DNA from 2 places in the Arthrobacter sp. 210 2 genome. Region 2 is predicted to be linked to the other one. Evidence: riboswitches for the same ligand, from Rfam matches in the RefSeq annotation. Region 2 holds a riboswitch; the other holds the start of a gene.
What was found. Region 2 has a riboswitch for cyclic di-AMP ahead of AC5RWA_RS07065 (aggregation-promoting factor C-terminal-like domain-containing protein). Riboswitches for the same ligand answer to the same signal wherever they lie in the genome.
Positions count from the first base shown of each region.

Region 1: it holds a riboswitch for cyclic di-AMP, as region 2 does, so the genes downstream of both, AC5RWA_RS18420 (C40 family peptidase) here and AC5RWA_RS07065 (aggregation-promoting factor C-terminal-like domain-containing protein) in region 2, are expected to answer to the same signal.

Region 1 covers NZ_JBNHIE010000011.1:126,090-131,306, forward strand. Annotated here, with positions in the region: gene AC5RWA_RS18410 (HNH endonuclease) at 1-366, opposite strand, end outside; gene AC5RWA_RS18415 (NlpC/P60 family protein) at 651-1,412, opposite strand; gene AC5RWA_RS18420 (C40 family peptidase) at 1,572-2,252, opposite strand; cyclic di-AMP (ydaO/yuaA leader) riboswitch at 2,323-2,493, opposite strand; gene AC5RWA_RS18425 (M23 family metallopeptidase) at 2,630-3,448, opposite strand; cyclic di-AMP (ydaO/yuaA leader) riboswitch at 3,459-3,671, opposite strand; gene AC5RWA_RS18430 (iron-dependent transcriptional repressor DtxR) at 3,819-4,514, opposite strand; gene serC (phosphoserine transaminase) at 4,797-5,217, shown strand, end outside.
Region 2 covers NZ_JBNHIE010000002.1:552,599-557,815, reverse strand. Annotated here, with positions in the region: gene AC5RWA_RS07075 (response regulator transcription factor) at 1-406, shown strand, start outside; gene AC5RWA_RS07070 (HAMP domain-containing sensor histidine kinase) at 412-1,941, shown strand; cyclic di-AMP (ydaO/yuaA leader) riboswitch at 2,045-2,197, shown strand; gene AC5RWA_RS07065 (aggregation-promoting factor C-terminal-like domain-containing protein) at 2,203-2,925, shown strand; gene AC5RWA_RS07060 (YdeI/OmpD-associated family protein) at 3,067-3,510, shown strand; gene AC5RWA_RS07055 (HAD-IA family hydrolase) at 3,491-4,171, opposite strand; gene AC5RWA_RS07050 (glyoxalase superfamily protein) at 4,187-4,555, opposite strand; gene upp (uracil phosphoribosyltransferase) at 4,648-5,217, opposite strand, start outside.

The DNA of each region.
Region 1 (5,217 bases), on a different contig from region 2:
GTCCCCTTTGGCGTTATTGCAGCGGAGGCAGGCGGCTACCAGGTTCTCCCAGGAATCGGCACCACCGCGGGATTTTGGATGGACATGGTCAATGGTGTGGGCCGCTTTTCCGCAGTACGCGCACTTGTGCCCGTCCCGCCTGAGCACACCCCGCCGGCTGACGGCGGTGGCGTGGTTGTATCTGGGACGGATGTAGCGGTTCAGGAGTATCACGGACGGGCGGCCCAGGATCTCCTGGGGACCCACCACGGGATCGTCCCCCTCAGCCACCACGCTCGCCTTGTTGGTCAGCACAAGCACCAGCGCCCGGCGGAATGAAATAACCGCCAGCGGTTCATATCCAGCATTCAGAACGAGAGTGCGCATGCACGTACCTCTTCACGGCCGCACCCGTCAGGGGCACGAGGGCCGGCTGCCCTCGGCATGGTCCGGGCTATGGATCGACACCACAAGAGTAAACAAAGAAGTCCACTATCGGCTAATCTGCCCGGCATCGCCCTCCTGCATCATGGGGGCGCAGGGCGGGCCACAGGGTGCGCCCAGTCCGTTAAAGCGAACATGACCCCTGCCACAAAGGCAGGGGTCATGTTCCTTCAAGCGGACAGTCCGTCAGGTCAGCCGGGGATCAACCAGGCGTCCCGTCGGGAACATCAGTTCACGCGGATGAATACCGGGCCGGATCCTACGTTGGCGCTGAAGACAACCGTCTGGTTGCCGTTGTAGCCGCCGTGCACGGCCTGGCCGTTGCCGGCGTAGACAGCAACGTGGGCCATGCCGGCACCGCCGTCGGCGTAATAGATCAGGTCGCCGGGCTGGGCTTCGGCGGCGCTGACCGTGCGGCCGAGGGACAGGTAGCCTGCAGGCCAGTCGTGGAAGTTGATGCCCACGGCTGCCAGGGAGTTGGTCACCAGCATGGTGCAGTCCTGCATAACACCCAGCTGGGCGTAAGCGGCGGACAGGATGGCCGCACCCTTGCCGCTGGCTGACGCCGGAGCTGCGGGGGCGGGAGCAGCGGTAACCGTGGCGGTGACCTTCGGAGCTGCAACAGGCTGGGCTGCCGGAGCGGCTTCCTGAACCTCAACCTCGGGCTCTTCCTCGACAACAACCGGGGCCGGCGTAGTGGTCACGGCGGGCTTTTCGTAGGTGATGGCGATGGTGGAAGCCGCGGAGATGGGGGCTTCAACAGCGGACTCGACTTCCAGCGTCGAGGCGGAAGCGGAATCCCGCTGGATGTTGGCATCAGCAGCGTTGGCTGCAATGCCGCTGGTCAGGACCAGGCCGGAAGCGGCGGCAATAACCGCGGCCTGGCGGCCCACGCCGCCGGCGTTATCGCCGACAGCCTTGGCAATGACGGCGATTGAGTTGGTTTTGGTGACCTCGGCGCGGTGCCGTGCGGTAGCACGAGTAGTCATCAGTTCTCTCTTTCGATTTCCTCGGGGCCTGTGGGCAGCCCGAGAGTTTTGGACGCGCCGGCATCTTGGGGGTATGTCGGCGCGCCCCGAACGGGGATGTGTGATCTAGCGAAAAACAGGGGGCAAAGAAATAGTTCCCGGGGCCGAAGCGCCCAAGAACTATTTGCCCAGGGTGTAGAACGAGGAGGTTCCGGTGGCGGCCACGGAGTGCAGCAGGGTGCCCTGGGAAGGGTTGAGGGCGCTGATCATCATGCCGTTGCCGACGTAGATGCCCACGTGTGCGCCGCCGTTCTGCATGACCAGGTCGCCCGGCTGCGGGGTGGAGGTAGGCGTCATGGCCGTCCAGGCGTTGACGCGCGGGATGCTGATGCCGGCCTGGGCGTAAACCCACTGGGTGAAGCCTGAGCAGTCCCAGCCGTTGGGGGTGGTGCCGCCCCAGACGTAGGGGCTGCCGATGCCGGTGTAGGCGATAGCCGCGAGGCCGGAGGTGGCTGCTGAGCTGACCGCCGCCACTGCCTTTTCTGCGGTGGATGCAGTGGTGGCCGCAGCTGAATCATCGTCGGCTTCGTCGGCGTCGGTGGACTGGGCACGGACCGGCTCGATCTTCGGCGCAGCGATGGTGGTCACCACGGGGCGTTCGAAGGAAACGGTTGCGGTGGGCTCGGCGGTGACGGCAAGGGCGGTCTGCGCGGAACCCGACTCGGTGGAAGCGGAGACACCAGCGGTGGTGTCCGCTGCAGTGGCCGGCAGTCCCATACCAAGAACAAGACCGGAAGCAGCTGCGACAACTGCTGCCTGGCGACCTACTGTCCCGGCATTGGCACTAACAGCCTTGGACATGGCGTCCAAAGGGTTGGTACGAACCGTTTGTGCACGGTGGCGCGCAGAATTATGGCGTGAAGACACGAAGGTAGCCTCTCCCAATGCCTGCGAGGTGAGCTGTCGGATTCGGATGGGAGTCACCCGGCCGCGCGGCTTCCAAGGAAGCTTTGCGACTTAACCCCAAGGCCTTCATGAAGAAGGCCAAAATTGGTTCCCCCGCCCCTGCCAGACGATGAAATGCGAACGGACCTTGAGCGGTGGCAGAGCTAGGCAATCCACTCAAGAGCGTCAACTTCGGAAAAGTTGACGCGAGTTAGACGGTACAGGAGTTTTGCAGCAATGTCACATTCAGGTCACGGCTGGTAACACCCAAGTGAGACATTGCACTCATTTGACTAAAGCCAGCGCGTGGGATCGACAACTTCGCCGTTGACCTGCACCTCAAAGTGGAGATGGCAGCCGGTGGAAGCTCCGGTGGTCCCGCTCAGCGCGACAACGTCGCCGCGGGAGACCGTCTGGCCTTCTGTCACATTGAAGGACGACAGGTGGTTGTAGGTGGTCTCCAGGCCGTTGCCGTGGTCCACCACAACGCGGTTTCCACCGCCGTACTGGTGCCAGCCAACAAATGTCACGGTGCCGGTGGCAGCAGCGAGGACGGAGGTGCCGCACTGTGCCACATAATCCTGGCCCCGGTGGAAGTCGCCCGAGCCGCCGGTGATGGGGCTGACACGGTAGCCGAAGGGGGATGCAGTGGACATGGCGGCGAGCGGGGCACCAAGGCTCCCGGCAGAAGCGGCGCTCGAGACGGCGCCGGCAGACTGGGCACTGAGGAGCTGCTTAAGCTTGCCGTCCGGGTCAGCCTGCGTGACAACCGCCGAGCGGCTGAAGTCAATCTGGGCTCCCGCCTCGGCTGTGACAGCCGGCTGGGGCGTAACTGCCGAGGCAGCGACAGGTGTGCCTCCGGCGTCGGTGGCCATCACGGGGCTGGTGGCCGGAACAGTCACGGTCAGCACCAGGCCGGTGGCGGCAAGGGCAATACCGGCTTTTTGGCCGATGCCGCTGGCGGAGGCAAACTCGGTGATCTGCTGGAAGGGACCCCGACGGCGGCGCGCATCACGGTGGAGATCGCGGGGGCGCTCCGTGTGGATGACTTCGACGACACGCGGTGTCGAAGCGGGGCTGGCCGCGCGGCGGCGCCCCCTGGAGGTCTGCATGGACAAGAAGGATTCCTCTCTGAAAGCCTGCGAAGTTAGCTGTCGGATTCGGGTCAGAGAGTTCAAAGACCCGGTCCGCCGTAGGCAAGCTTCGGCACAGAGATATCCCCGGAAAGGGTTCCTTCGCTGGAAGAGGCTTGCTGCTGACGGACTTCACCCCAAGGCAGTCCCCCGCTGCCGCTTGTGGTTCCCCCGCCTCTGCCAGTTATTGCTCGTGCACCTGGTCCGCTGGCAGAGCTCGGCTCCGGATCAGGTAACGCTTTAGTATCAACGCTCGCGTTCAACTATAGAGGCTTAAACCCCAAAGTAACAATTCCGTTATCTTTGCCTAAATGCCATTCGATAGGGTAATCGCGCCCGGGCGGGTCGTCTACCGGACCGCGACAAACACGTGGGCGGCCACTTCCGGAGGAAGCTCCAGCGCACCTTCGATGCCGGGTACCCGCACGGAGATGTAGTCCCCCACCCGTTCGAGCGACACGGTGGCGCCGGGGCGGATGCCGCCCTCATCAAGCTGGACCAGCAGTTCGGGCTCCACCTGGATGGGTTCGGCCAGCCGGCTGACGGTGACCGTCGACGCAGGACCGTACGTTTTCATCGCTTCCAGCAGGCTCACGGCTCCGTCGGAACCGCCCGGCAGGGGCTGGCCGCCCAGGGCAGCGAGTCCCGGGATGGGATTGCCGTAGGGCGACTCCGTGGGGTGGTCGAGCATCTCGTAGATGCGCCGCTCCACCCGTTCGCTCATGACGTGTTCCCACCGGCAGGCTTCGTCGTGCACGTACGCCCAATCGAGTCCGATGACGTCGGCCAGGAGCCTCTCGGCCAACCGGTGCTTGCGCATCACTTCGGTGGCGCGCTTACGGCCGGTTTCGGTGAGCTCAAGGTGCCGGTCGCCGGACACCACCACCAGCCCGTCCCGCTCCATCCTGCCGATGGTCTGGGAGACCGTGGGTCCCGAGTGGCGGAGCCGCTCGGCAATACGGGCCCGCAGGGCAATAATGTTCTCTTCCTCAAGCTCCAAAATGGTGCGAAGGTACATTTCCGTAGTGTCGATCAGATCCGTCATCCAGCTCAGCTCCTCGAGCGCAGTACCTTGCGTTGTCCCACCGTATCGCCTATCACTGCGACGTAGTCCGGTGGCAAGCTTAGCCTATTTTGACTTTGTCCGAATAGTTCGCGGTTGCCCCCAGGACGTCTCAATGGCTGGACTATGACGGGTCCGGTTCCCGCCGAAACAGCTGTTCAGGCAGAATGGGAAAGGCCTCAGTTGCAGTCATTGCCGACTGCCGGCCAGCGACCATCCACCCGTTCGGACCAAAGCCACGTCCACGCCGAAATTGGAGCCCCTGTGAGCGAACCCAGCATCACTATTCCCGCCGACCTCCTGCCTCAGGACGGGCGGTTCGGCGCAGGACCTTCCAAGGTCAGGCAGGAGCAGATTGATGCGCTGTCCGCGGCATCAAAGAACATCCTGGGTACCTCCCACCGGCAGGCCCCGGTCAAGAACCTCGTTGGCTCGGTCCGCGAAGGCCTGAGCCAGTTCTTCCGCGCACCCGAAGGTTATGAAGTAGTCCTGGGCGTGGGCGGCTCTACGGCATTCTGGGATATTGCCAGCTTCGGACTCGTGGAGAAGAAGGCCCAGCACCTGTCCTTCGGTGAGTTCGGGTCCAAGTTTGCGGCCGCAACCAACAAGGCTCCTTTCCTGGATGCCTCCTCAATCATTAAGTCCGAGCCGGGCACCCGCCCTGTGCCCACGGCCGAAGCAGGCG
Region 2 (5,217 bases):
GGCCGCGGGCGGCGACGACTACGTCACCAAGCCGTTCAGCATGGAGGAAGTCCTGCTCAGGCTCTACCGCCTGGTGCAGCGTTCGGGGGTTGCTGCCATGGACACCGCCGAGCTGGTGGTGGGCGACCTTGTCCTCAACGTCGATACCCGGGAGGTCACCAGGGCGGGTGACGATGTCCAGCTCACGGCCACCCAGTTCGAGCTCCTCCGCTACCTGATGGAGAACCCCAAGAGGGTGATCAGCAAGGCGCAAATTCTGGACAGGGTGTGGGACTACGATTTCGGCGGCCAGGCCAACATCGTGGAGCTCTACATCTCCTACCTGCGCAAGAAGATCGATGCCGTGCACCCGCCCATGATCCACACCGTGCGCGGGGCCGGCTACGTCATCAAGCCGGCGGAGTAGGCGCCATGGTCTCCCCCGAAGCTCCGCAGTCCCATCGGCGGAGCTGGCTCAAACCCGCCACCTGGCACCTCCGCACCCGGCTGATCCTCCTGGCCATGGCCTTGCTGATCGCGATCTGCGGCGCTGTGGGAGTGGTCAGCTACGCGTCCATGGATGCCTTCCTGACACGGCAGCTTGATGAGCAGCTGAGCCAGGCTGCAGAAAGGGCCAATGATCCCGGCCGTCCGCCGATGGGCGGCTTCAACGGACGCGACCCGCTGGACGCGCGCGGGCAGAGCGTCGGCACGGTCAACGCCAGGATCCTCAACGGCCAGGTCAACAGCGGCGGCTTCCTGGCGTCAGACACCACCCGTTCCGCGCTGTCCACCGAGGACAAGGAAACCCTGCTGGCGCTGGCCGCCAACGCACAACCGGTGGACCGCGCCCTCTCCAACGGCAGCTACCGGCTCGTTGCGGTGAGAACAAATTTTGGCGATGTCCTGGTGACCGGGCTCCCCCTCACCGGCAAAGAAAGCACCCTCACGTCGCTGGTGTGGACCTTCGTCTTCGTCTCGCTGGGGGGCCTGCTGCTGGCGGGGCTGGCCGGAACCATCCTGATCCGGCGCACCATGAAGCCGCTGGAACAGCTCTCCGAGGTGGCCACCCGGGTGTCACAGCTGCCGCTCGACGCGGGTGAGGTGGCGCTGGCGGTGCGCGTGCCGCCGTCGAACTCCAACCCTGGAACGGAAGTGGGCAGCGTTGGCCATGCACTGAACCTCATGCTGGACAACGTGGCCAGTGCGCTGCAGGCACGGCAGAAGAGCGAGACCAAGGTGCGGCAGTTCGTGGCGGACGCATCGCACGAGCTGCGGACCCCGCTGACCGCCATCCGCGGCTACACCGAGCTGATGCGGATGACGGAGGACTTAACTCCGGACGGCCAGAAGTCGCTGGCCAGGGTGCAGAGCCAGTCCGAACGGATGACGGCGCTGGTGGAGGACCTGCTGCTGCTCGCCCGCCTGGACGAGGGGCAGCCCCTGAAACTCAGCGAAGTGGACCTCACGCAGCTCGTGGTGGAGAGCGTCAGTGACGAGAAGGTGATGGCCCCCGGACACACCTGGCGCCTTGAGCTGCCCGATGAGCCGGTGGTGGTCAACGGCGATGCCTCCCAGCTGCACCAGGTGCTGGTGAACCTGCTCTCCAACGCCCGCAAGCACACACCGTCCGGCACCACAGTGGTGACCGGCGTCGGCACCTCGCCCGAGGGTGCGGCGATCGTAACGGTAACGGACGACGGCGGGGGCATCCCTGCCGCATTCGTGGACCATGTCTTTTCACGCTTTGCCCGCGCAGACGCGGCCCGGAAAGGCTCGGGAGACCAGGCGGGAGCCTCCGCGGCCGAAGGCACCAGCGGCCTGGGCCTGTCCATCGTGCAGTCAATCGTGGAAGCCCACGGCGGCCGGGTAACGGTGACGTCACGGCCAGGCCATACGGAGTTCGCCCTGCAACTGCCACTCCTGCAGCAACAGGGGCAAGACGACGCGCCGTCGTCGTGATCTCCGTTACCTAAATGTGACTTAAGCGTTCCACTCCTGTACCGTCGATTGGGTGCGGTTCCCGTTCGGACCGCATATCCGGATGACGCCAAGCTCTGCCACTTCCCGGATCTCCCCGATTGACCAAGGCAGAGGCGGGGGACCCACCGTCCCGGGCATGTACCGCCCTTGGGGTTAAGCCAGCACGTGATCTTTCCGTGTGGCCGGATGCCCTCATCCGAACCCGACAGCTAACTCCGCAGGTGTGAGAGGCGATCAATCATGTTCAAATTCCCGGTAAAACCGCGCCCGAAAAACGGCTCTGACAGCAATGCGGAGCGCCCTGAAGGCAAGAACTTCACCTTTGGCCAGCGTGCCGCAGTCCTGGCAGCGTCCTGTGCACTGCTGGTCGGAGTAGGCGCCGCAGGCCAGGCCACCAATGCCATGACCACGGCCTCATCAAGCGCCCAGTCCACAGCGGATTCGGACGCGCAGATGAGCATCGAGAAGAGCGAGATCCGGTCCAACCCGGCCGAGTCACCCGCGCCCCCTGCGATCAACGTTGTGCCCCAGGCCGCGGAGCCGGCACCGGCCCCCGCACCCGAGCCTGCTCCGGCAGAACCTGCTCCGGCACCCGCCCCTGAACCCGCGCCCGCACCGGCACCGGCACCCGAGCCGGCTCCCGTCGTCGCGGTTAATGACCCCGCAGGTGCCCAGGCTTATGCAGCCGGCCAGCTGGCATCCTACGGCTGGGCCGCGGACCAGATGCAGTGCCTGGTGACGCTGTGGGACAAGGAATCGGACTGGACCACTACGGCCACCAACCCCAGCAGCGGCGCCTACGGCATCGTGCAGTCCCTGCCCGCCGAGAAGATGGCGAGCGCCGGGGCCGACTACCTCACCAACTACCGCACCCAGATCAACTGGGGCCTGAACTACATCCAGGAGCGCTACCAGTCCCCGTGCGGCGCCCTGAACTTCCACTACGCCAACAACTGGTACTAAGCCTGCGCTGCCGCCGTTGAAGCGGCACCAGTCTGTTGAAGCGGCCCTCTTCCGTTGAAGGGGGCCGCTTCTGTTGTAGGGGGCCACTTCTGTTGAAGCCCTTGTGTTGAAGCCGGCCCGGGGCCTGGTTTATTTTGAACCATGAAGTTCACTACCACCATCCAGGGCAGCGGCAATAAGACCGGCATTGAGGTTCCCGAGCATGTTGTGGAGGGGCTGGGGGCCGGCAGGCGGCCTCCGGTGGTGGTGACCATCAACGGCAAGAGCTACCGCAGCAGCATTGCGGCGATGGGCGGGCGGAACATGATCTCCCTCAGCGCCCATAACCGGGAGTTCACGGGGGTCTCCGCTGGAGAAACCGTGGACGTGGAGCTGGAACTGGACACCCAGCCGCGGATCGTGGAGGTTCCCGGGGACCTTGCGGCAGCGATGGCTGCGGAGCCGGCCGCACAGGAGTTCTACGCCACCCTCAGCTACAGTGCCCAGCGGCGGTATGTAGAGCCGCTGGATGACGCCAAGACACCGGAAACCCGGGGGCGGCGGATCGCCAAGGTTGTGGCGGACCTCAAAGCCGGAAAGAAATGACCGGCTGGCCGTTGCCTTCCGCATCCACGACGGCGGTGACACTGCTGTAGTCCGCGATGTGCAGCACGCCGTCCGGCAGCGGTCCGGTGTTTGGGCCCACAGCCACGGTGCGGATGCCCGCAGCAACGCCCGCGGCAATGCCGGCGGGGGCGTCCTCGAACACCAGCGCCTCCGCCGGCTCCGCTCCCAGGAGGGCTGCGGCCTTGAGGTAGCCTTCCGGGTCCGGCTTGCCGCGGCTTACCTGTTCGGCCGTGACTGCAATGGCCGGCATGGGCAGCCCCGCAGCGGCCATGCGGATGTCGGCCAGCACACGGTCGGCGGAGGTGACCAGCGCGACGGCGTCGGCGGGCAAGGCTGCCAGCAGCCGCGCCGCTCCGGCCAACGCCAGGATGCCGTCCGTCCGGACCCGCTCCATGGCCCCGAGCTCCGCAGCCAGGGCGTGAACATCAGCACCGGCAGGGGCAAAACGCCGGACCGTATCGATGGCCTGCACACCATGGGACGTCCGCAGGATCTCCTCGAAGTCCAGGCCGTAGCGCACGGCGAACTCACCCCAGACCTCTTCCACCACAGCGGTGGAGTCCACCAGCGTGCCGTCCATGTCGAACAGGACGGCACGGCAGGTCAGGGTTCGTTGGCTGGCGGGAGCGGAATGGCTCATGCTTCCCATCGTGCCCTAACGGCCGGGGATGTACTGCACCGCCCACCTGTTGCCGTCGGGGTCTGCGAAGTAGACAAAGTGGCCCCAGTCCTGCACATCAACGTCGCTGACATCCACCCCGTTGCCTTTCAGGTGCCGGTGCGCTGCCTCGATGTCGCTGACCACCAGCTGCAGGTTGGAGCCCGTGCCGGGAGCGGCGTCCGTGAGCCCGTCGCCGATGCAGATCGAACAGGCGGAGCCGGGCGGCGTCAGCTGGACAAAGCGGATGGAGTCCGTGGGCCGCTCGTCGAAATCGGCGTTGAACCCCACCTTGTTGACGTAGAAATCCTTGGCGCGGTCCACATCGGACACAGGGACATATACAAGTTCAAGTTTCCAGTCCATGGGCACAGGCTACGGCCGGGCCCGGGAATGCGGAAGGCTTCGCCCTTGCCCGGCTTGGCGGGAAGCCTCTACCGGAGCTTAGCGGGGCGAAGCTAGCCTGCGATGCCGTACAGGCGGTCGCCCGCGTCCCCAAGCCCGGGGACGATGTAGGACTTCTCGTTCAGCTTCTCGTCGATGGAGGCCAGGACGATGGTGACGTTGGCGCCGGACAGCTCCTCCTCCAGCTTGGCCAGGCCCTCGGGCGCCGCCAGCAGGCAGATGCACGTTACGTCGGATGCGCCGCGCTTGAACAGGAACTTGATGGCCTCGCGCAGCGTTCCCCCGGTGGCCAGCATGGGGTCCAGCACGAAGATCTGGCGGTCCGTGAGGTTCTCCGGGAGCCGCTCTGCATAGGTGATGATGTCCAGGGTTTCCTCGTCCCGGGCCATTCCCAGGAATCCCACCTCGGCGGTGGGCACCAGCTTGGTCATGCCCTCGAGCATGCCCAGGCCTGCGCGCAGGATGGGAACCACCAGCGGGGTGGGCTTGGTGAACGCGGTACCCACGGTGGTGCTGACGGGCGTCTCGATGGTGACCGGTTCCGTGCGGACCTCGCGGGTGGCCTCGTACGCCAGGAGCGTCACCAGTTCTTCCGTCAGCTGCCGGAAAACCGGGGACGGAGT